Regions from separate parts of the Streptomyces sp. NPDC059679 genome, predicted to be linked through region 2. Evidence: riboswitches for the same ligand, from Rfam matches in the RefSeq annotation. Region 2 holds a riboswitch; the other holds the start of a gene.
The links. A riboswitch is a leader RNA that binds a small molecule or an ion and turns the genes downstream of it on or off. The one in region 2 is predicted to bind glycine.
Positions count from the first base shown of each region.

Region 1: linked by a shared signal. The riboswitch ahead of gcvP (aminomethyl-transferring glycine dehydrogenase) and the one ahead of gcvT (glycine cleavage system aminomethyltransferase GcvT) in region 2 are both predicted to bind glycine.

Region 1 covers NZ_JBHWES010000011.1:202,617-214,687, reverse strand. The annotation lists gene ACFV2X_RS15820 (sugar phosphate nucleotidyltransferase) at 1-1,569, shown strand, start outside; gene ACFV2X_RS15815 (DUF881 domain-containing protein) at 1,714-2,640, shown strand; gene ACFV2X_RS15810 (small basic family protein) at 2,637-2,969, shown strand; gene ACFV2X_RS15805 (DUF881 domain-containing protein) at 2,974-3,948, shown strand; gene ACFV2X_RS15800 (FHA domain-containing protein) at 4,079-4,912, shown strand; gene ACFV2X_RS15795 (MerR family transcriptional regulator) at 4,930-5,685, shown strand; gene ACFV2X_RS15790 (bifunctional nuclease family protein) at 5,738-6,211, shown strand; gene ACFV2X_RS15785 (MerR family transcriptional regulator) at 6,440-7,066, shown strand; gene ACFV2X_RS15780 (DNA polymerase IV) at 7,179-8,681, shown strand; gene ACFV2X_RS15775 (PRC-barrel domain-containing protein) at 8,657-9,004, opposite strand; glycine riboswitch at 9,121-9,218, shown strand; gene gcvP (aminomethyl-transferring glycine dehydrogenase) at 9,407-12,071, shown strand, end outside.
Region 2 covers NZ_JBHWES010000010.1:48,794-60,864, reverse strand. The annotation lists gene ACFV2X_RS14100 (L-serine ammonia-lyase) at 1-658, opposite strand, end outside; gene glyA (serine hydroxymethyltransferase) at 776-2,041, opposite strand; gene gcvH (glycine cleavage system protein GcvH) at 2,067-2,447, opposite strand; gene gcvT (glycine cleavage system aminomethyltransferase GcvT) at 2,559-3,680, opposite strand; glycine riboswitch at 3,840-3,950, opposite strand; gene ACFV2X_RS14080 (AAA family ATPase) at 4,228-4,896, shown strand; gene ACFV2X_RS14075 (hypothetical protein) at 4,925-6,307, opposite strand; gene ACFV2X_RS14070 (enhanced serine sensitivity protein SseB) at 6,545-7,357, shown strand; gene ACFV2X_RS14065 (enhanced serine sensitivity protein SseB C-terminal domain-containing protein) at 7,502-8,278, shown strand; gene ACFV2X_RS14060 (ABC transporter permease) at 8,594-9,598, shown strand; gene ACFV2X_RS14055 (ABC transporter substrate-binding protein) at 9,733-11,499, shown strand; gene ACFV2X_RS14050 (ABC transporter permease) at 11,631-12,071, shown strand, end outside.

The sequences.
Region 1 (12,071 bases), on a different contig from region 2:
TACGTCGGTCAGCAGGCCAATCTGCGCGGCTGCGTCATCGGAAAGAACACCGACGTCATGCGGGCGGCCCGGATCGAGGACGGCGCGGTCATCGGTGATGAGTGCCTGATCGGTGAGGAATCGATCGTCCAGGGCAATGTCCGGGTGTACCCGTTCAAGACAATCGAGGCCGGCGCCTTCGTCAACACGTCGGTCATCTGGGAGTCGCGCGGTCAGGCTCATCTCTTCGGCGCCCGCGGCGTGTCCGGGATCCTGAACGTGGAGATCACCCCGGAGCTCGCCGTACGGCTGGCCGGCGCCTATGCGACGACGCTCAAGAAGGGCTCGACGGTCACCACCGCGCGTGATCACTCCCGTGGTGCGCGGGCGCTCAAACGAGCCGTGATCTCGGCTCTCCAGACCAGCGCCATCGATGTGCGTGACCTGGAGAATGTGCCGCTGCCCGTGGCCCGCCAGCAGACCGCGCGTGGCAGCGCCGGCGGGATCATGATCCGTACCTCGCCGGGCGTGCCCGACTCCGTCGACATCATGTTCTTCGACGAGCGCGGCGCCGATCTGTCCGCCGCCGGGCAGCGGAAGCTGGACCGGGTGTACGCGCGCCAGGAGTACCGGCGGGCGTTCCCCGGCGAGATCGGCGACCTCAGCTTCCCCTCCAGCGTCTTCGACTCGTACACGGGCTCCCTGCTGCGTGCCGTGGACACCAGTGGCATCGCGGAATCCGGCCTCAAGGTCGTCGTGGACGCCACGAACGGCAGCGCCGGACTCGTTCTGCCCAGCCTGCTCGGCCGGCTCGGCGTCGACGCGCTGACCATCAACCCCGGCCTGAACGAATCGCGCCCCACCGAGACGGCGGAGGCGCGCCGCTCGGGTCTGGTGCGGCTCGGTGAGATCGTGGCCTCGGCCCGCGCGGCCTTCGGCGTGCGCTTCGACCCGGTGGGCGAGCGGCTTTCGCTGGTGGACGAGCGGGGGCGGATCGTGGAGGACGACCGTGCCCTGCTGGTCATGCTGGACCTGGTGGCCGCGGAGCGCCGCAGTGGCCGGGTGGCGCTGCCGGTGACCACCACCCGTATCGCCGAGCAGGTGGCGGCGTACCACGGCACGCAGGTGGAGTGGACGACGACCGCGGCCGACGACCTGACCCGGGTGGCCAGGGCGGAGGGCACGATCTACGGCGGGGACGGGCGGGGCGGCTTCATCATCCCCGAGTTCAGCAGCGTCTTCGACGGTACGGCGGCCTTTGTACGCCTCATCGGTCTTGTGGCCCGTACCCAGCTCACCCTCAGCCAGATCGACGCCCGTATTCCGCGAGCCCATGTCCTGCGCCGGGATCTGGCCACTCCGTGGGCGGTCAAGGGACTGGTCATGCGCCGTGTGGTGGAGGAGGCGGGCGACCGGTCGGTCGACACCACCGACGGGGTGCGGGTGGTCGAGGCCGACGGCCGCTGGGTCATGGTGCTGCCCGACCCGGCGGAGGCGGTCACCCATCTGTGGGCGGAGGGACCGGACGACGCGTCCGCGCAGGGGCTGCTCGATGAGTGGTCCGCCGTGGTGGACAGCGCCGGGCGCTGATCCGTTCCCCCTGGTGGGGACCGTCTGAGAGCCCGTAGGCGGTCCCCGGGCGCACAAGGGGCCCCGCAGCCGCCCATGGCCCGCCTCCGGCGCGCCGGTGGGGCCATTCGGCGGCTGCGCCCCCGACGTGCGACGATGTGCGGCATGCCGCAGCAGCCCCCCGTTCGGAGCACAGCTCCGCCGAACCCCCGTCCACGTCTCGACGCGTCCATGTCGCTGCTGACCAACGTGATGGACCACAGTCTCGACGAGGGGTATGCGGAGGCCGCCGCGCGCCGTGGTACGGAGGGGCGGCGGGGCCTGCCGCGCACCCTGCGTGGCAAGCTGGTGCTGGCGGCGGGGCTGCTGCTGGCGGCGGGCATCGTGACCATCGGCGCCGACGAGGCCCGGATATCGGCGCCCAAGCTGGCCAAGGACCGGGAAAAGCTGATCGACCGCATCGAGTCGGGCAACTCGAACGCGGACGACCTCCAGAAGAGCCTGGACAGGCTCCGCGGGGAGGTCGACGACCGGCAGCGGCAGGCGCTGGAGCAGCACGGCGGGGACAAGGGCGAGCTGCTCGCGCTGCTGTCCGGGGCGACCGAGGTGAAGGGCCCCGGGGTCAAGCTGGTCGTCAATGACGCCAAGGAAGCCGACCAGGGCGGCGGAGGGCCGCGGCAGAGCACCGGCTTCTCCGATACGGGGCGGGTGCGCGACCGCGATCTGCAGCGGGTCGTCAATGGCCTGTGGGAGTCCGGCGCGGAGGCCGTCTCGATCAATGGGCAGCGGCTGACGGCCCTGTCGGCGATCAGGGCCGCGGGAGACGCCATACTGGTCGACAACAAACCGCTGGTGCCGCCCTATACGGTGCTCGCGGTGGGGGACGGACGGCGGCTGAGCACGACCTTCCAGGACAGTGCCGACGGACAGTACCTGCACGTACTGCACGAAAACTACGGCGTCCGCACGAGCATTTCCGCCGCGGACGAGGTGCGGCTTCCGGCCGCGCCGAGTCTGATCGTACGAACCGCAGAACCGATAGCCGGTGGCGTCCGGAAGGGCGGCACCGACACAGGGAAGGGCACATCTTGATCGCCGTACTGGGCCTCGTCGTGGGAGTCGTGGTCGGACTTTGGGTCCAACCCGTGGTGCCGACGGTGGTCGAGCCCTATCTGCCGATCGCCGTCGTCGCCGCGCTCGACGCGGTGTTCGGCGGCTTCCGGGCGATGCTCGACGGGATCTTCGACGACAAGGTCTTCGTCGTCTCGTTCCTGTCCAATGTGGTGGTCGCCGCGCTGATCGTCTTCCTCGGCGACAAGCTCGGGGTCGGCGCCCAGCTGTCCACCGGCGTCGTGGTCGTGCTCGGCATCCGGATCTTCTCCAACGCCGCCGCCATCCGCCGCCATGTCTTCCGGGCGTGAGCCGATGACGACTGACGACACGGCGGAGGAGCCCCGGCAGCCCCGCGAGCCGGCCGGGCGGCCCGATCGCCCGGAGGAGCCTCGTACGCCCGAGAGCCGCCCCGATGCGCGACGGGAGAAGCCCGAGGGGGAGCGGCGGGAGACCGCAGCGGCCCCTGAGCCGGCCGAGGACCCTGGCGTAGAGTCCGGTGAGGGGCCGGGAGACGGCCCAGAGGACCGCGCGGAGCCCGAGGCGGCCCAGGATGTCCAGGAGCCGTCCAACGGCCGTCAGCGGCTGGTGAAGGGCCTGTGGCCGCCGCGGCTGACGCGGGCTCAACTCATCGTCGCGCTCCTGCTGTTCGGCCTGGGCCTCGGTCTGGCCATCCAGGTGCGCTCGACCAATGACAACAACAACGTGCTGCGCGGCGCCAGGCAGGAGGACCTGGTGCGGATCCTCGACGAGCTGGACAACCGCACCCAGCGGCTGCGGGACGAGAAGCAGCGGCTGGAGAGCCAGCGGACCGAACTGGAGAACAGCTCGGACCGGGCCGAGGAGGCCCGCAAGCAGACGGCCCAGAAGGAGCAGCAGCTCGGTGTCCTCGCGGGCACCGTCGCCGCCGAGGGGCCGGGTATCACGATGAAGATCGACGCGTCGAAGGGCACCGTGGAGTCGGACATGCTGCTCGACGCGGTCCAGGAACTGCGCGCCGCCGGGGCCGAGGCCATCCAGATCGGCAAGGTGCGGGTGGTCGCGAGCACGTACTTCACGGACGTCGGCGGCGCGGTCGAAATCGATGGACGGAAAGTGACACTGCCGTACGTGATCAAGGTCATCGGCAAGCCGGAGGATTTGGAGCCGGCCCTGAACATTCCGGGCGGAGTGGTGCAGAGCCTGGAGAAGGAGCAGGCCACCGTGTCCATCGAGCGCTCGAAGAAGATCGTCGTCGATGCCTTGCGGTCGGCGAAGCGGCCTGACTACGCTCGGTCGTCGTCGCGGTGAGGTGGTCAGGTATGGGAGTCTCGCGGCCGGACGACGAGGACGCGGGGGGTCGGCGCACCGGAAGAGTCGCGCGTGATGGAAACTGTCTGGTGGTCACGGACGTTGTGAGGATGTCCGGACCGTCTGGTGTGTGCATCGAGGGTTTGCCCTGCCCCACGGGCGGGTCTGTTTCAGTCAAGGGGAATCGCCCGTGAAGTTGTTCGGGAAGTTGTTCGGCAAGAGCGCGCGCCAGGACGGCGGCAGCAGCACCGCCCGCCATCGCGCTCATCGTGCCCCAGAGGAGAGCGGGGTGAGCGAGGAGCGTCCGCTGTTCCGGGACGGTGGCGGCATTCCGGGTGGTCAGGGCGCGTCTTCTGTTGACCCTTCCGCGTCCGGACGCATAGGTTTCGGGGAGCCATCGACCGCGAACACGGGCGGAGGGTTCGGCTTGCCGGTATGTCAGAGGTGCGGCCATCAGAACGCCCAGGACAGCCGTTTCTGCTCCAACTGCGGTGCGCCGCTGCGGGGCCAGGCGCCCTCCGAGCGTGCTTCGGAGACCACGTCCACCATTTCGATCTCCGGTCTTGAGGCATACGACGCCGAGGTGACCGGGCAGACTCCGCTGCCCTCGCTCTCCCCGGAGGCTCAGGCGGCCGTCGATGCGCTGCCCCCGGGGTCCGCGCTGCTGGTGGTCCGCCGCGGGCCGAACTCCGGCAGCCGCTTCCTGCTGGACAGCGATGTGACCACGGCCGGCCGTCATCCGCAGAGCGACATCTTCCTGGACGACGTGACCGTCTCGCGCCGCCATGTGGAGTTCCGTCGCGGCCAGGACGGCTCCTTCACCGTCGCGGACGTCGGTAGCCTGAACGGGACGTACGTCAACCGTGAGGCGATCGACTCGGCCATCCTGAACAGCGGTGACGAGGTGCAGATCGGCAAGTACCGGCTGGTCTTCTACCCGAGCCAGCGAGGCTTCGGTATCTGACCCGTCAGGGGAGGTCCATGCTTCAGACACCGTCGGGCGGTGCCGACACCGGCACCGCCCCCGCGGGCGGCCGGGCGATGAGCATCGGCACCGTGCTGAATCTGCTGCGGGACGAATTCCCCGAGGTCACCCTCTCCAAGATCCGTTTTCTGGAGGCCGAGGGCCTGGTCGAGCCGCGGCGCACGCCCTCCGGCTACCGCAAATTCAGCCCGGAGGACGTGGAGCGGCTCGGCCATGTCCTGCGTATGCAGCGTGACCACTATCTGCCACTGAAGGTCATCCGGGAGCATCTGGACGCCCTGGAGCGAGGAGAGCGGCCCCAGCTGCCCGCCGCGGCCCCCGGTGCCCTGCCGGAGGGATCATCGGCCGAGGAGGGGGCGGAGGGCGCCGTGGAGCGCCCCACGGCCGCCCGGGTGGGCCGGGCCGAACTGCTGGCCGCCACCGGGATCGACGAGGGGAAGCTGGCCGAGTGGGAGTCGTTCGGGCTGATCGGGCCGGGCGCGGACGGCGGATACGGTATCGAGGCGGTGACCGTCGCCAGGCTCGTCGCGGACCTGGGTCGTTTCGGTCTGGAACCACGTCATTTGAGGATCATGAAAGCCGCCGCGGAGCGCGAGGTGGGACTGCTCGAGCAGGTGGTCGCCCCGCTGCGGCGACACCCAAATCCGCAGACCAGAGCCCATGCGGAGGCCAGCGCCCGGGAGCTGGCCGAGCTGTCCGTGCGGCTTCATGCGGCCTTTGTCCAGTCCGCTCTGCGGGCCGGTTCCCGGTGACCGGCTCGGTCCCGACTATCCAAACCGGCCGGGCACGTCCTAGGGTTGCTGTGTGAACGAGCTCGACGTCGTGGGTGTCCGGGTGGAGATGCCCTCCAACCAACCGATCGTGCTCCTGCGCGAGGTAGGAGGCGACCGCTACCTCCCCATCTGGATCGGACCGGGAGAGGCGACGGCGATCGCCTTCGCTCAGCAGGGCATGGCTCCGGCGCGCCCGCTGACCCACGACCTCTTCAAGGACGTGCTCGACGCGGTCGGCCAGCAGCTCACCGAAGTCCGCATCACGGACCTGCGCGAGGGTGTCTTCTACGCGGAGCTGGTGTTCGCCAGCGGCGTGGAGGTCAGCGCCCGGCCGTCCGACGCCATAGCGCTGGCGCTGCGCACCGGCACGCCGATCTACGGCAGTGACGGGGTGCTGGACGACGCGGGGATCGCCATCCCGGACGAGCAGGAGGACGAGGTGGAGAAGTTCCGCGAGTTCCTCGACCAGATCTCGCCCGAGGACTTCGGCACCAGCAGCCAGTGAGCCCGGCCGGCGAGCCATCGGCGGCCAGGGAGCGGCGGACCGTGAGCTGTGCTGAAGCTGTGCTGTCCGCCGGTCTTCGACAGCACATTCGAGTAGCCTTTCCCGCCAGAGGGATACGGGAAACCACCCTTAGGGTGATTATCACTCGGCGTGCCGAGTGTGGCGATCGTTGACGCACCCCGGGTGACTGCCTACCGTCGAGAAGGCAGGTCGAGGACGGAGGTCGGCGTGAGAAGCAGCGGCGACGGCACGGCGGCAGGCGGTCCGTACACGCTCCCCGGGAGCGTACCGGCCGAACCGGTACTGAAGGCTCGGGTGGCGGCACAGGCCACGCCGCCGCGCGAAGGCGCCGTGGCGAAGCCCGAGAAGGTGGGCTATCGCGGGCCGACCGCCTGCGCGGCCGCCGGCATCACCTACCGCCAGCTGGACTACTGGGCGCGCACCGGGCTCGTGGAGCCGAGCGTGCGGCCCGCGTACGGCTCGGGCAGCCAGCGGCTCTACAGCTTCCGGGACGTCGTCGTCCTCAAGATCGTCAAGCGGCTTCTGGACACCGGCGTGTCTTTGCAGAACATCCGGGCCGCCGTCCAGCATCTGCGCTCGCGCGGTCTCGACGACCTCGCCCAGATGACGCTGATGAGCGATGGGGCGACGGTCTACGAATGCACCTCGCCCGACGAGGTGGTCGACCTGCTCCAGGGCGGCCAGGGCGTCTTCGGGATCGCCGTGGGCGTGGTGTGGCGGGACGTGGAGAGCGCGCTGGCGCAGCTCCACGGCGAGCGCGTGGACACCGGCGAGACGCTGGCGGGACACAACCCCACCGACGAACTCGCCCGGCGCCGCAACCGCGCGGGCTGAGCGCGGAGCCGCTGCCCCCGGGTGTCAGCGCCCGGTTGTCAGTGGCCCGTGGTCACTGGCAGTCCAGATGGGTAGTCCCGATTGTCAGTGGCATGCGGCAGCATCTGTAGGTGTGAGGGGTGCGCCGACGATTCTGCATCTGGACATGGACGCCTTCTACGCCTCGGCGGAGCAGGCGGCCAAGCCCAGCCTGCGCGGCAAGCCGGTGATCGTCGGCGGCCTGGGGCCGCGCGGCGTGGTGGCCACGGCTTCCTATGAGGCGCGGGTGTTCGGGGTCCACTCGGCCATGGCGATGGCCCAGGCCCGCCGCCTGTGTCCGAACGCGGCGTATCTCACCCCCCGCTTCTCCCTGTACCGCCAGGTGAGTGACGGGGTCATGGCCCTGCTGGCCGCCCTGTCCCCGCTGGTCGAGCCGCTGAGCCTGGACGAGGCGTTCGTGGATCTGGAGGCGGGCGGTGTCCCGGCCACGGCCGGGGCGGCGCTGGCCGTGGGGGAGCGGCTGCGCTCGGACATCGTGGCCGCGACCGGGCTGACCGGCTCGGTGGGCCTGGCCGGGTCCAAGATGCTCGCCAAGATCGCCTCCGAGCGGGCCAAGCCCGATGGGCTGGTGCTCATCGAGCCCGGCACCGAGCGGGAGCTGCTGGGGCCGCTGACGGTGCGCACCCTGCCCGGGGTGGGCCCGGCCACCGCGGAGGCGCTGCGCCGGGCCGGGATCACCACCGTCGCCGAGACGAGGGAGGCGGGGGAGGAGGAGCTGGTCCGGCTGCTGGGCAAGGCCCATGGCGCCTCGCTTTACGTCATGGCCTGTGGGCAGGACGACCGGCCGGTGGTGGCCGAGCGGGACGCCAAGTCCGTATCGGTGGAGGACACGTACGACGTCGACCTCACCGACCGTACGCGGGTGCAGCTGGAGGTGGCGCGGCTCGCCGACCGGTGTGTGCGGCGGCTGCGCGGGGCCGGCCGTTCGGGGCGCACGGTCGTGCTCAAGGTGCGGCGTTACGACTTCTCCACGCTGACCCGCTCGGAGACGCTGCGTGGGCCGACGGACGATCCGGCGGTCGTGCGGGAGGCCGCGGCGCGGCTGCTGGAAGGCGTGGACACCACGGCGGGTGTGCGGCTGCTGGGAGTGGGCGTGAGCGGTCTGGCGGACTACACCCAGGAGGATCTGTTCGCCCAGGCCGCCCACGCCGCTCATGAGGCCCAGGAGGCTCAGGAGGTCGCCGGGGGGACGGGCGAGGCCGGAGCGACACCGGAGCCCGCCCTGGCGGCCCTGGAGGACGACGAGGGCGCCGACCGGCCCCGCCGCTGGCTGCCCGGCTGCGATGTACGGCATGCGGAGTTCGGGGCGGGGTGGGTGCAGGGCAGCGGGGTCGGGCGGGTGACCGTGCGCTTCGAGGAGCCCTGGTCCAGACCGGGCCGGGTGCGGACGTTCGCGGTCGACGACCCGGCGCTGGAGCCCGCGGACCCGCTGCCGCTGCTCCGGCCCGCCGGGAGCGGCACCGACGCCGACGCCCCGGCCGAGGACGAGGGCCGGGGCGAGGGCCAGGGGCCGGGCCACGACCCGGGCGAGGGCCAGGAGCTTCACCCAGGTCAGCCGGTGACGTCCAGGCCGTAGTGGTGGTAGAGCTGCAGCTCCTGCTCGGGCGACAGATGGCGGCCGACCCCGAAGTCCGGCGCGTCCTTGATGAGCGCCCGTTCGTACGGCACCCGCAGCGTGTCGTCGATGACCTGGCTGGGTTCGAGGGGCACGAACACGTCCCGGCTGAACAGGCCGGTGCGTACCGCCGCCCACTCCGGCTCGCCGGTCGCGTCGTCGAGGTAGACCTCGTCCACGGTGCCGATCTTCGCGCCATCGCGGTCGAAGGCCTTGCGGCCGATGAGGGTCCGCGGATCGATGTCGGTCTGCACACTCTCTCCCACAGGTGGCGATTTTTTCATGACTCCCCCTGTTTCCTTGTGATCCCTACGAAAAGCCACAACGCCGCGCGCGTCCACTCGAGCGCTTTCCCCAAAAACCCTGGCGACAGGCTCGCTGGTAGGCTGACGGTGGCTGCAGACCCCGTGCGGGAGAGCCCTCCGCCGACGTCGTCGGAGGCGCCGAAGGAGCAAATCCTCCCCGGAATCTCTCAGGCACACGTACCGCGCGGGTGAGGTCACTCTGGAAAGCAGGGTGGGCCACGGGCGAGTACGGCTCCGGGACCCCTCCTCACCGACGGTGAAAGCCGGCTCGCCGCCCGCGGGCCGGTGAAGCTCTCAGGTTGAGATGACAGAGGGGGAGGCCGTTCGGGCACCCGCACCGTGGTGCCCCTCGTAGGTCGTACAGACCAGGAGGCCTCGCAGATGACCGCCAATCGCACCTCACTGACCGAGTTGGAACGCGGTACTCCGTTCGAGCGACGCCATATCGGACCGGACTCCGAGGCGCAGGCCAAGATGCTCGCGCAGGTCGGCTTCGGCTCTCTCGACGAACTTACCCAGGCCGCCGTGCCGGAGGTCATCAGAAGCGCCGAGGAGCTGCGGCTGCCCCCGGCCCGCAGCGAGGCCGAGGTGCTGGCCGAGCTGCGCGGCCTGGCCGAGCGCAACCAACTGCTCTCCCCGATGATCGGCCTGGGCTACTACGGGACGTTCACCCCGCCGGTGATCCTGCGCAACGTGCTGGAGAGTCCCGCCTGGTACACCGCGTACACGCCCTACCAGCCGGAGATCTCCCAGGGCCGGCTGGAGGCGCTGCTCAACTTCCAGACCGTGGTCGCCGACCTGACCGGGCTGCCGACCGCCGGCGCCTCGCTGCTCGACGAGGCCACCGCCGCCGCCGAGGCCATGGCGCTGTCGCGGCGGGTGGGCAAGGTCAAGCAGGGCGTGTTCCTGGTCGACGCCGACACGCTGCCGCAGACCGTCGCGGTCATCCGGACCCGCGCCGAACCCACCGGTGTCGAGGTGGTCGTCGCCGACCTCTCGGCGGGCATACCGGCCGAGGTGGCCGAGCGCGGGGTGTTCGGCGTGCTGCTGCAGTACCCGGGCGCCTCCGGCGCGGTGCGCGAGCTGCGCCCGGTCATCGAGCGGGCCCATGAGCTCGGCGCCGTGGTCACCGTCGCCGCCGATCTGCTCGCCCTCACCCTGCTCACCTCGCCCGGCGAGCTGGGCGCCGATATCGCGGTCGGCAGCAGCCAGCGGTTCGGCGTGCCGATGGGCTTCGGCGGGCCGCACGCCGGTTTCATGGCCGTCCGCGACGCCTACGCCCGCAGCCTGCCGGGCCGCCTGGTGGGCGTCTCGGTCGACGCCGACGGCGACAAGGCGTACCGCCTGGCCCTGCAGACCCGCGAGCAGCACATCCGCCGCGAGAAGGCCACCAGCAACATCTGCACCGCCCAGGTGCTGCTCGCCGTGATGGCCGGGATGTACGCCGTCTACCACGGCCCGGAGGGCCTGCGGACCATCGCCCGGCGCACCCACCGCTACGCGGCCGTGCTGGCCGAGGGGCTGCGGGCCGGGGGCGTTCGGATCGTGCACGGCGCGTTCTTCGACACCCTCACCGCGTATGTCCCGGGCCGGGCCGCCGAGGTCGTCACCGCGGCCCGCGAGGCCGGGGTCAACCTGCGGCTGACCGACGCCGACCATGTGGGCATCGCCTGTGACGAGACCACCGGGCGCGCCCAGCTCGCCGCCGTGTGGTCGGCCTTCGGCGTGGACGGCGGGCTGCCCGCCATCGACGAGCTGGACGCCGCGGCGGCCGACGCGCTCCCCGCTGACCTGCTGCGCGGCGATGTGTATCTGACCCACCCGGTCTTCCACCGGCACCGCTCCGAGACCGCGATGCTGCGCTATCTGCGGCGCCTGGCCGACCGCGACTACGCCCTGGACCGGGGCATGATCCCGCTCGGCTCGTGCACCATGAAGCTCAACGCCACCACCGAGATGGAGCCGATCACCTGGCCGGAGTTCGGGGCGCTGCACCCCTTCGCGCCGGTCGAGCAGGCCCAGGGCTATCTGACGCTGATCCGTGAGCTGGAGGAGAGGCTGGCCGAGGTCACCGGCTACGACAAGGTCTCCCTCCAGCCGAACGCCGGATCGCAGGGCGAGCTGTCCGGGCTGCTGGCCGTACGCGCCTACCACCGGGCCAACGGCGAGGAGCGGCGCACCGTCTGCCTCATCCCGTCCTCCGCGCACGGCACCAACGCCGCCAGCGCCGTGATGGCGGGCATGAAGGTCGTCGTGGTCAAGACCGGCGAGGACGGCGAGGTCGACGCCGACGACCTGCGCGCCAAGATCGAGCGGTACGGCGACGAACTGGCCGTCCTGATGGTCACCTACCCCTCAACCCACGGCGTGTTCGAGGAGCACATCAGCGAGATCTGCGCGGCCGTGCACGACGCGGGCGGCCAGGTCTACGTGGACGGCGCGAACCTCAACGCCCTGGTGGGGCTGGCCCGGCCGGGCCGGTTCGGCGGCGATGTCTCCCACCTCAACCTGCACAAGACCTTCTGCATCCCGCACGGCGGCGGCGGCCCCGGGGTGGGCCCGGTCGCGGTGCGCGAGCACCTGGCGCCGTATCTGCCCAACCACCCGCTCCAGCCCGCGGCGGGCCCGGCGACGGGCGTGGGCCCGGTCGCGGCCGCGCCCTGGGGTTCGGCGGGCATCCTGCCCATCTCCTGGGCGTACGTCCGGCTGATGGGCGCCGAGGGGCTGCGCCGGGCCACCCAGGTGGCGGTGCTCGGTGCCAACTACATCGCCAAGCGCCTGGAGCCGCACTACCAGGTGCTCTACACCGGCCCCGGCGGCCTGGTCGCCCACGAGTGCATCGTCGATCTGCGTCCGCTCACCAAGGCGACCGGCGTGAGCGTCGACGATGTGGCCAAGCGGCTGGTCGACTACGGGTTCCACGCGCCCACGATGTCGTTCCCGGTCGCCGGCACGCTGATGATCGAGCCGACGGAGAGCGAGGACCTGGCGGAGCTGGACCGGTTCTGCGAGGCGATGATCGCGATCCGGGCGGAGATCGAGAAGG
Region 2 (12,071 bases):
CCAGCAGACCCGCGCGGATCTCGGCCTCGGTGCGCCAGGCCTTCTCGTTCTCCAGCATCAGGGCCGAGATGGACAGGCCGGTCTCGTGGGACAGCCGCAGCAGCTCGTCACCGGTGCGGAAGGGGTACTTCAGCACGGTGTCGTCGAGCTTGATGCGGTCCGCGCCGACCGCGTCCTCGTCCACGACGAAGCCGCCACCGACGGAGTAGTACGTCTTCTCCAGGAGGGGGAGACCTTCGGCGTCGTACGCGAAGAGGGTCATGCCGTTGGCGTGGTACGGCAGCGAGCGGCGGCGGTGCAGGACCAGCTCGGCGGTCTCGTCGAAGTCGATCTCGTGCTCGGCGCCGATCTCCGCGCCGAGCAGCCGCAGCCGCTTGCTGGTGCGGATGCGTTCCACCTCGTCGTCGGCGGTCTCGACGTTCACGGTGCGCGGGGAGTGGCCTTCGAGGCCGAGGAGTACGGCCTTGGGGGTGCCGTGGCCGTGGCCGGTGGCGCCGAGGGAGCCGAAGAGCTCGGCGCGTACGGCGGTGGTGTGGGCGAGCAGGCCGTCGTTCTTCAGCCGGCGGACGAACATCCTCGCGGCCCGCATCGGGCCGACCGTATGGGAACTGGACGGACCGATGCCGATCGAGAAGAGATCGAAGACGGAGATGGCCACCGGTGAACTCCTTGCGTCTGCACGGTGGGTGCGTGGTGCGTCCGCACGGTGGTTGCGTGCGTGGTGCGGGGTGGGCGGGGATGCGGGGTGTGCGCCCCCGCCCACCTTCCGGGCCCGTTACTTCTTCAGGTCCGGGTACAGCGGGTGCTTGTCGGCGAGCGCGGTGACGCGCGCCTTGAGCGCCTCCGCGTCGTACGACGGCTGGAGGGCGGCGGCGATGACGTCGGCGACCTCGCGGAAGTCGTCGGCGGTGAAGCCGCGGGTGGCCAGCGCCGGGGTGCCGATGCGCAGACCGGAGGTGACCATCGGGGGGCGCGGGTCGTTCGGGATGGCGTTGCGGTTGACCGTGATGCCGATCTCGTGGAGGCGGTCCTCGGCCTGCCGGCCGTCCAGCTCCGAGTCGCGCAGGTCGACCAGGACGAGGTGGACGTCGGTGCCGCCGGACAGCACGGCGACCCCGGCCTTGGCCACATCGGGCTGGGTGAGCCGGTCGGCCAGGAGCCGCGCGCCTTCGAGGGTGCGCTGCTGGCGCTCCTTGAACTCCTCGCCCGCCGCGATCTTGAAGGCCACGGCCTTCGCCGCGACCACATGCTCCAGCGGGCCGCCCTGCTGACCCGGGAAGACCGCGGAGTTGATCTTCTTGGCCAGTTCGGCCGTGGAGAGGATCACCCCGCCGCGCGGGCCGCCGAGGGTCTTGTGGGTGGTGGTGGTCACCACATGGGCGTGCGGCACCGGGGAGGGGTGCAGCCCGGCCGCCACCAGACCGGCGAAGTGGGCCATGTCCACCATGAGGTACGCGCCGACCTCGTCCGCGATCCGGCGGAACGCCGCGAAGTCCAGCTGGCGCGGGTACGCCGACCAGCCCGCGATCACCAGCTTCGGGCGGTGCTCCTTGGCCAGCCGCTCGACCTCGTCCATGTCGACCAGGCCGGTCTCGGCGTCCACGTGGTAGGGCACCACGTTGTAGAGCTTGCCGGAGAAGTTGATCTTCATCCCGTGGGTGAGATGACCGCCGTGCGCCAGGTTCAGGCCCAGGATGGTGTCACCGGGGGAGAGCAGGGCGAACATCGCGGCCGCGTTCGCCTGGGCGCCGGAGTGCGGCTGGACGTTGGCGGCCTCGGCGCCGAAGAGCGCCTTGACGCGGTCGATGGCGATCTGCTCGACCACGTCGACGTGCTCACAGCCGCCGTAGTAGCGGCGGCCCGGGTAGCCCTCGGCGTACTTGTTGGTCAGGACCGAGCCCTGGGCCTCCATGACCGCGACCGGAGCGAAGTTCTCCGAAGCGATCATCTCCAGGGTGGACTGCTGGCGGTGGAGTTCGGCGTCGACCGCGGCGGCTACGTCCGGGTCGAGCTCGTGCAGGGAGCTGTTGAGAAGCGACATCAGGGTCCCGATCGAAAGGAGAGGGTCAGTTTTCGGTGAAGGCGGTGTACTCGTCGGCGGAGAGCAGCTCGTCCGGCTCGTCCGTCACCCTCACCTTGAACAGCCAGCCGCCCTCGAAGGGGGCGGAATTCACCAGCGCCGGGTCGTTCACCACGTCCTCGTTGATCTCCGTGACCTCGCCGGTGACCGGCGCGTAAAGATCGCTGACGGACTTCGTGGACTCCAGCTCGCCGCAGGTCTCACCCGCGGCGACCGTCGTGCCGACCTCCGGAAGCTGGACGAAGACGACGTCGCCGAGCGAGTTGGCCGCGAACTCGGTGATACCGATCGTCGACACACCGTCCTCGCCGGCGGCCGACAGCCACTCGTGCTCCTTGCTGTAACGCAGCTGCTGGGGGTTGTTCATAGGTCCGATTCTCCTGGATACGGGGGAGTGCTTGGGAAACGCGTCTTGCCTGATGGGACAGGCGGTACGGGAGATATGGGCGGGATGGCGCGCCGCCGGCGGGCGACGGGCTCAGCGCCGCTTGTAGAAGGGGAGGGCCACGACCTCGTACGGCTCATGGGTACCGCGAATGTCCACCGATACCCCCGCCGTCCCCGGCGCGGCATGCGCGGCGTCCACATACGCGATCGCGATCGGCTTGCCGAGGGTCGGCGAGGGCGCGCCCGAGGTGACCTCGCCGATCACCGCGCCGTCCGCGCCGACCACCGCGTACCCGGCGCGCGGGACCCGGCGGCCCGCCGCGACCAGGCCGACCAGCACCCGTGGCGGGTCGGTCTCGGCCCGCCGCGCCGCCGCCTCCAGGGCCTGGCGTCCGACGAAGTCACCGGGCTTGTCGAACTTCACCACCCGGCCGAGCCCCGCGTCGAAGGGCGTGGTGCCGCCGGTCAGCTCATGCCCGTACAGCGGCATCCCGGCCTCCAGGCGCAGCGTGTCCCGGCAGGACAGCCCGCACGGGACCAGCCCGGCCGGGGCCCCCGCCTCGGTCAGCGCCTGCCACAGCCGCTCGGCGTCGCCCGGCGAGACGAACAGCTCGAAGCCGTCCTCGCCCGTGTAGCCGGTACGGGCGATCAGCGCCGGGACGCCGGCGACCGTGCCGGGCAGGCCCGCGTAGTACTTGAGGCCGTCCAGATCGGCGTCGGTCAGGCCCGCCAGGATCGTCGCGGACGCCGGGCCCTGGACGGCGATCAGCGCGTACGCCTCCCGGTCGTCCCGTACGGCCGCGTCCAGGCCCTCGGCGCGCTCGGTGAGCGCGTCCAGCACCACCTGGGCGTTCGAGGCGTTGGCGACCACCAGGAACTCCTGCTCGCCGAGGCGGTAGACGATCAGATCGTCCAGGATGCCGCCGTCGGCGTCGCAGATCATGGTGTAGCGGGCGCGGCCGACGGCGAGCGCCGACAGATGGCCCACCAGCGCCCGGTCCAGGGCGGCGCCGGCCTGCGGGCCGGTCAGTGTGATCTCGCCCATATGGGAGAGGTCGAAGAGGCCGGCGCGGGTGCGCACCGCGGTGTGCTCATCACGCTCGCTGCCGTAGCGCAGCGGCATGTCCCAGCCGGCGAAGTCGGTCATGGTGGCGCCCAGCGCGCGGTGCACCGCGTCCAGGGCGGTGCGGCGGGGGCTTGAGGCATGGGGCATGGGTGCTGGCTCCAGGACGGGACGGCTACGAGGACGACGGGGAACGTGTCCTCCCCATCTGTCATCGGAACCTGAGAGGTTCGCCGTGACCCACTCCTTCGAGCGGTCCGGCTTGCACCGTGGGTGGAGCCACGCCAGCGGCTCGCTTTTCAGATCTGCCTCGTCCACGCGGTATCGGGGCCTGAGAGATTCAAGGGAGGACTTGCTCCTTCGGCGCCCCGGACGGCCGGCACTGCTGCCGGTGGCCGAGGACTCTCCCGCGCGGATTCAAGCGGCCGGTATGGAGTTGCGCGCAACATCATCGCACGTACGCCCGAGAAGGGAAGAGCCGAGCGGGCAGAACCGCTTTCCCCCCGGGACGCCAGGACTCCCCGGGACACCCGGACTCACAGGGCATGAAGGCCCAGCCCACAGGAATACCACCTTGCTGGACATTACCTTTTCTTGACACTCTTCGGGAACGAGCCGCAGTGACCGACCTAGGAGGACGATCACGGTGCACGGGCAGGGGCAGGGTACGTACGCGACGACATGGGGGCCCCTGCCGGTGAGGCAGGGCACGGCGCCGACCGCAGGTGCGCTCAGGCCGGGGCGCAGGGCGCCCGTGCACGATCTGCGCGGCGACGGCGGCGACAGCGGCCCGGCGGCGACCGGGCCCGGCGCGCGCGAGCTGCGCTACCGCGCGGGGGACGTGGTGGTCGCCTCCGGGCTGCCCGGCAGCGGCAAGACCACCATGATCGGCCGGGCCGTGCCCCGCCTGGACCAGAGCGGGCGCGCGGTGCTGCGGGTGGACTCACAGGACACCCGCGAGCGCTGGGAACGGCGGCTGCCCCGCTGGCTGCCGTACGCCCTCTACCGCCCGCTGGTGCGCTACGCCCACTACGCCGGGCTGCGCCGGGCGCTGCGCTCCGGCGCGAGCGTCGTGGTGCACGACTGCGGCACGCTCTCCTGGGTCCGCCGCTGGCTGGCCCGCGACGCCCGGCGCACCGGCCGCCGGCTGCACATGGTGCTGCTGGACGTGGACGCCGCGGTGGCCCTGGAGGGGCAGGCCGCCCGCGGCCGCGGGGTCTCCCGCTACGCCTTCGGACGGCACCGTCGCGCGGTGGGGCGGCTGGTCGCCGCCGCCGAACGCGGACGGCCGCCCGAAGGCTGCGCCTCGGTGGCGCTGCTGGATCGGGCGGCCGTGAGCGCGCTGCGCCGCATCGGCTTCGAGTGACGCGCGGCGGGACGGCGGAGCGCTGCCGTCAAGGAGCCTCGACGGTCGCCTCGACCGGGTGGGGCAGCGGCATGGGGGCCACGGAGTCGTCCTCGGCCAGCTTGGGCGTGGCGGGCTCAAGAGCGGACAGGGGGCTGGGGACCGTCGTGCTGGGACGCTGCGTACCGGGCTTCTTCACGTCCGGTTTCGTGGCGGGCTTCTGAGCGCCGGGCTCGTCGGTGCCGGGCTTGTCGGTGCCGGGCTTCTGGGCGCCGGGCTCGTCGGTTCCGGGCTTGGCGGTTCCGGGCTTGGCGGTTCCGGGCTTGGTGTCGCTGGGCTTGGTGTCGCTGGGCTTGGTGTCGCGCTTCCCCGCCTCCGCCTTCTTGGCGTCCTGCTTCTTGCCCTGGTCGTCCTTGGCGTGGTCGTTCTTGGCGTGGTCCTTCTTTCCGTGGTCCTTCTTGCCGTGCTCGTCGTCGCCGGGCTCGGGGGTGGTGTGCTCCGCGGCGGCCGCCATCGTGATGGGCCGGGCGGCGAGCGCGGACGCGTCGTCGGCGAGGGTCGACGCCTCGTCCGGCAGCGGCAGCATCGGGGGCGTCATCGGCTCGCCCATGCCCGGGAGCGGGCCGACGAGGGAGCTGATCAGCTCGATGATGGCGTCGGCGATACGGGGGAGCGCCGCGGCGGCCGCGGCCTCGTCGCCGGCGGCGATGGCGTCCAGCAGGTCGTCGATCGCCCGCTGCAGCGCGTCCAGCGGGTCAGTCGAGACGTCCGTGGGCTGAGCCTGGGGGGTGAGCGGCGGCATCTGGGCCTGTCCCTGCCCGGCAGCCTGTCCCTGTCCGGCCTGTCCCTGATCGGCGGCCTGCGGCGGCACGGTGATCTGGCCCTGGTCCTGACCTTGGTTCTGGCCTTGCTCCTGGTCCTGACTCTGGCCCTGGCCCTGGTTCTGGTCCTGACCCTGGTTCTGGCCTTGCTTCTGGCCCTCGTTGGGGTCGTCCGACGGCTTCCGGTCGCGGGCCTGGTCCCGGCCCTTGTCCTGGGCCTTGCTCTGTGCCTTCTCCTGGACGCGCGCAGACGCCCGCGGAGTCATGGCCGCCTCGGCCGACTTGCGGGCGGCCTTCACCGCGCTGTCGATCGCCGCCGCGTGCTTGACCAGGTCGGCCTCGGAGAGCATCCCGTTGGGGGCCTCCTCCACCGCCTTGGCCAGGTCCGTCACCCGCTCGAGGAGGGCCCGCAGATCGTGCATGGCCTGGACCTGGGCGGGACTCATCCGGGTGTCGGCGAGCGCCGCTGGGGTGGGGGCCGGGGCCTTGGCGCCGGCCGAACCCCCGGACCCGCCGGCCGTGGCCGCGGACAGCCCTGCGGTGCCGAACAGAAGAGAACCGGCCATGACGGAGGTGACGAGTACTTCGGCCTTGCGGGACGCGCGGATCATGAGACCTTCCTTCGCTGTGGGTGACGTACGGGCGTACTCGACACCACGGTGCGAAGAGTGCAAACCGTGCGCAACTCGACGATTACTGTCCGAAGCGGTCGCAAGTCGCCTATCTTCGGCCATCGCCCACCCCTCGACCTGGGGATTTGCTGTGGAGATCGACGGCCCCCGATGCCGCCAGGCGATGCAGCCGTTAGGGTGCCTGTGCAGGTCCGACGAGATGGCGGTTGAGCGGAAATGAACATCCCGGAGCAGCACGGTCCAGTACCGGCTCACGGCGGGTTTTCTGACGGTGCGTCTTCTGGGGTTCCGGCGTTTCCGTCGTTTCCGGGCAACGAGCTGGAAGAGGTGCTGGTCGCCTCGGTCGGCATCCCCGGCGCCGGTGCCCGCATCGTCGAGACCCTGGCCCGCAGCCGGATCTGGGTGCCGCTGCCCAACGGGGGCGGCCCGGACAGCAACGGCCTGGACCTGCCCACCATGGAGATCGAAGGCGGCGCGTATGTGCCGGTGTTCAGCTCCGAACAGCAGTTCCTGCAGATCGTCGGCGCCCATATGGCGTTCACCGTCGCCCCGGCCGTCGAATTCGCCCGCGGTCTGCCGCCCCAGCTCGGTATCGCGGTGAACCCAGGCGGTCCGGTGGGCGTCCCGCTTCCGCCGCTGGCCGTGGCCGAGCTGTGCCGGGCCGGGCGCAGCGAGCTGGACGGTCCGGCCACCGGCGGCCGGGTGCGCCTCTTCGAACCTGACTGGCAGGACGAACCGGTCGACTTCCTGGCCGCCGCCGGGCTCGAGTTCGGCAAGGTGGCCGGGTTGCGGACCGCCCGGCGCGCGCTGGCCAGCGTCGAGGGGGAGCCGCCCGCGCTGTTCGTCGGCGTCGAGCTGGACGTTCCGGGCCCGGAGGGCCAGGCCACCGCCGTGGAAGCGCTCGGCCGCGCGCTCGGCGCCGTACCGTTGCCGTGGACGGTCCAGCTCGTTCTGCTGGACATCGCGCAGGATCCGGTGGCGGACTGGATACGCGAACGGGTGCGACCGTTCTACGACCGTGACCGCTGAGTCGCCCGGGAGACCACTGCAAGGGCCCGTAAGCTGGTTGGATTACCGGTGTCGGGGCGCGGTCGCGCGCCCCTGACCAAGTGTGTGGACAGGTCGAGAGAGGGGCGGACCCAGGTGAGCGCGGGAGGCGGCCACGTCGAGCGGATGCTGCAGCAGGTCGCTCCCGGCCGGTACGACGCCTACGAGTCACTGCTGTACGCGCTCGCCGAAGGCCAGGTCTGGATGCTGCTGTGGCACGGCACCCCCGGCTCGTCCGACGCGCAGTACGGAAACATGGACGTCGCCGGGCTCGGCTACGCCCCCTGTGTGACCTCCGCCCAGGAGCTCGCCGCCAGCGGCTGGAACCGCGCCCATGAGGTTGTGGGCGGGCGCCAGATCGCGTCCTCCCTCTTCCCCGACCGCTACGGCCTGTGGCTCAACCCGCATGCCCCCGGCGGCGGCGTCGGCATCCCCTGGCTCGATCTGCGCCGAATCGCCCGCGGCCTGGATCTGTTGCCCGCGGGGCCGCTGCGGCTCAGCGAGCCCGCCATTGAAATCCCCCAGTTCTACGCCCTGCTGGGGCAGAACGCGCACCGCACGGCCGCGGTGCGGTCGCTGCGCCGCGCCTGGGTGCAGCCCGCGCTCGGCGCCCCGTATCTGGCGATCGGGCTCGACCTGTTCGACACCGGCGCCGCCGGGGTGGAGGCGGCGCGGGCGATGATGAGCCAGTCGATCGGCGCGGTGCCCGACGGGCTGCCGGTCTCCACGGTCGCGATGTCCGACGAGTACGACCCGGTGGCCCTGTGGATGCGGGCCAACGCCCGCCCGTTCTTCAACCGTGACGCCTTCGGCGCGGCCCAGCCCGGCCCGCCCGCCCCCTCGTACGGCTATCCGCCGCAGCCCGGCGGCCGGCAGTCCGGGCCCGCCCCGAGCACCTGGTAACACCCCTGTAGCACCCCCGTCATCGGTCCCGTTGACCGGACGGCGCGCACCGCTGAGCGGAGTCGCGGTCCGGATAACGGAACACTCCTCGCCACATCACGGTTAGGCATCCATTGCCCGGATGGGCTGGCGGGTGATCACGAGCGCGATGAAGACTCCCGCAACGGGAAGTGTCCGTACCTGCGGGTAGTGCATGCTTCCCCTTCACTAAACTTCCGCACCACGAGCACCACATTCACCTGCGTTTGTGAACCACGCCGCTACAGCGGCAGGTCGTGGGCCGGTCACCACCGGTCGAGAGGGGTCCCCACCACGATGACGGCACCAGTGCACGGCACGAGCACGGATGCGGAACCGGCCGCGCCCGTCGATGTCGCCGCGGATGTAGTCAAGGCCTCGGTCGAGGGCAGGTCGCTGCGCCAGATCGCCTGGATGCGCCTGAAGCGGGACAAGCTGGCGCTGGCCGGCGGGGCCGTGGTTCTCTTCCTGGTGCTGGTGGCCGTCTTCGCGCCGCTGATCGTGAGCCTGCTGGGGCACCCGCCCAACGAGTTCCACCAGGAGGAGATCGACCCGCTGTTCGGCACCCCGAAGGGTTCCTGGGGCGGTATCAGCTCCGACTTCCTCTTCGGCGTCGAACCGTCCAACGGCCGCGACGTGTTCAGCCGGGTCGTCTACGGCGCGCGGATCTCGCTGCTGGTGGCCTTCCTCGCGGCGGTCGTCGCCGTGGTGCTGGGGACTGTCTTCGGCGTCATCGCGGGGTATTTCGGCGGCTGGGTTGACACCGTTATCAGCCGGGTGATGGACATGCTGCTGGCCTTCCCGCAGCTGCTGTTCATCATCTCCCTGGTCTCGGTGCTGCCGAACGATCTGCTGGGGCTGTCCGGCAGCGGGGTGCGCATCGCGATCCTGGTCTCCGTGATCGGCTTCTTCGGCTGGCCGTACGTCGGCCGCATCGTGCGCGGCCAGACGCTGTCGCTGCGCGAGAAGGAGTACGTCGAGGCGGCGCGCAGCCTGGGCGCGGGCCGGCGCTACATCCTCTTCCGGGAGCTGCTGCCCAACCTGGTCGCGCCCATCACCGTCTACGCCACGCTGATGATCCCCACCAACATTCTCACCGAGGCGGCGCTCAGCTTCCTGGGCGCGGGCGTGAAGCCACCGACCGCGTCCTGGGGGCAGATGCTCTCCGACGCCGTCGGCACCTACAAGGACGACCCGATGTTCATGATCATTCCGGGTCTGGCGATCTTCGTCACCGTGCTGGCGTTCAACCTCTTCGGCGACGGCGTCCGAGACGCCCTCGACCCGAAGGGAACGCGTTGATGGCGTCCCGCGCGACCGCGGCCCAGCCGCACCGAAACGAATCTGCCCCTGCCGCACCGTCAGTCAGGCGGCGGTCACCCGATGGTTCCCCGGCGCCATGCCAAGGACCGATATCCCGGAGGTTGCACGAAACAATGAAACCCCTACGTTCCTCGAGAAGTAGGCGGATCGCCGGTGCGGCGGTCGTCGTCGGGGCCCTGATGGCCACCGCGGCCTGCGGCGGTGACAAGAACGACGACAAGGGTGAGGGCGCCGGGTTCAACGCCGCGACCAAGGGCATCGCCAACGCGTCGACCAAAACGGGCGGCACGCTCAAGTTCATCAACAAGCAGGACTTCGACTCGCTCGACCCGCAGCGGCAGTACTACGGCTTCGCCTGGGACTTCTCGCGCTTCTACGCGCGCCAACTGATCACCTACGCGCCCAAGCCGGGCAAGGCCAGCAACACGCTGGTCCCCGACCTGGCCACCTCCACGGCCAAGATCAGCGACGGCGGCAAGACGTACACCTACACCCTGCGTGACGGGATCACCTGGGAGGACGGCTCGCCGATCACCGCCCAGGACATCAAGTACGGCATCGAGCGCATCTGGGCGAAGGACCTCATCTCCGGTGGTCCGGCCTATCTGCGCCAGGTCCTGGACCCCGATGGCAAGTACAAGGGCCCGTACAAGGACAAGACCAAGGACAAGCTGGGCCTGAAGGCGATCGAGACGCCGGACGCGAAGACCATCATCTTCCGGCTGCCCAAGCCCAACGGTGACTTCGAGCAGATGCTGGCGATGCCCACCGGCTCGCCCGTGAAGGCGTCCAAGGACACCGGCGCCAAGTACACCAACCAGCCCTTCTCCTCCGGCCCGTACAAGGTCCAGTCGTACAAGCCGGGCAAGGGCGCGGTCCTGGTCCGCAACGACAAGTGGAAGAAGGAGTCCGACCCGATCCGCCCGGCCCTGCCGGACAAGGTGACGGTGACCCTCAACTCCAACCTCGACGCCGTCGACGAGCTGCTGATCAAGGGCGACTACGACGTCTTCCTCAGCGCCACCGGCATGGGCCAGGCCGGCCGCAGCGAGGCCCTCAAGCAGCACAAGGGCAACGTCGACAACATCGAGACGAGCTTCGTCCGGTACGTCGACTTCGCCACCAAGGTCAAGCCGTTCGACAACATCCACTGCCGCAAGGCGGTCTTCTACGGCGCCGACTACACGTCGCTGCAGACCATCCGCGGTGGCCCGCAGGCCGCCGGTGACATCGCCACCACCATGCTCCCCAAGAGCATCGCGGGCGCGGATGACTACGACCCGTACGGCATCCTGGCGCGCAAGGGCAAGCCGGACGCGGCCAAGGCCAAGGACGAGCTGAAGCAGTGCGGCAAGCCGGGCGGCTTCTCCGCCAACATCGTCGCCCGTAACGACCAGCCGAACGAGGTCAAGGCCGCCGAGGCGCTGCAGGAGTCGCTGGGCAAGGTCGGCATCAAGCTTCAGGTCGAGAACATCGACGGTGCCTCCTCGGCGAGCATCACCGGCTCCCCCTCGGTGATGAAGAAGCGCAACCTGGGTCTGTCCATGACCGGCTGGGGCCCCGACTTCCCGACCGGCCAGGGCTTCGAGCAGCCGCTGATCGACGGCCGCTTCATCCAGCAGACCGGTAACTACAACGTCTCCGAGACCAACGACCCGACGATCAACGGGCTCTTCGACAAGGCGCTCAAGGAGACCGACCCCGCCAAGGCCGGTGAGTCGTACAAGGAGATCAACCACAAGATCGTCGACCTGGCCGTGCAGATGCCCTTCCTCTACGAGAAGAACATCACCTGGCGCAGCTCCCGGCTGACGAACGCCTTCTCTTCGGCGGCCTACAACGGCCGTTACGACTACTCCCAGCTCGGCGTCGTCAAGTGATGGTTCGCCAAGCGACCGTCACACCCCACCATCGCCGAACCGTATAGGCCCGAAGGGCAGGTGATGGCCGCGGGTGGTGGTCCGGGAGTCCTCTGATCGGGGGCTCCCGGGCCGCCGCCGGGCCGCGCACAGTGCTTGCATATGTCATCCGGCGCTTGTTCGCCGTCATCATGATGCTGTTGGTCGTCACACTCACGACCTTCGCCATCTTCTTCATGATCCCGAAGTGGGCCGGTTCCGATCCCGCGCTCCTCTTCGTCGGCAAACAGTCCGACCCGGAGGCCATCGAGGGCATCAGACAGAAGCTGAGTCTCGACGATCCGCTGCTGGTGCAGTTCTGGCACTTCATCGAGGGTCTGTTCGTCGGTCGTGACTATGCCAACGGCAACGATGTCACCCACTGCCCCGCGCCGTGCTTCGGCTACTCCTTCCGCACCGAGCAGGCGGTGTGGCCGCAGCTGACCGACGCCATGCCGGTCACCCTCTCGCTCGCCGCGGGCGCCTGTGTGCTGTGGCTGGTCGGCGGCGTCACCGCCGGTGTCGTCTCCGCGCTGCGCCGGGGCACCCTGTGG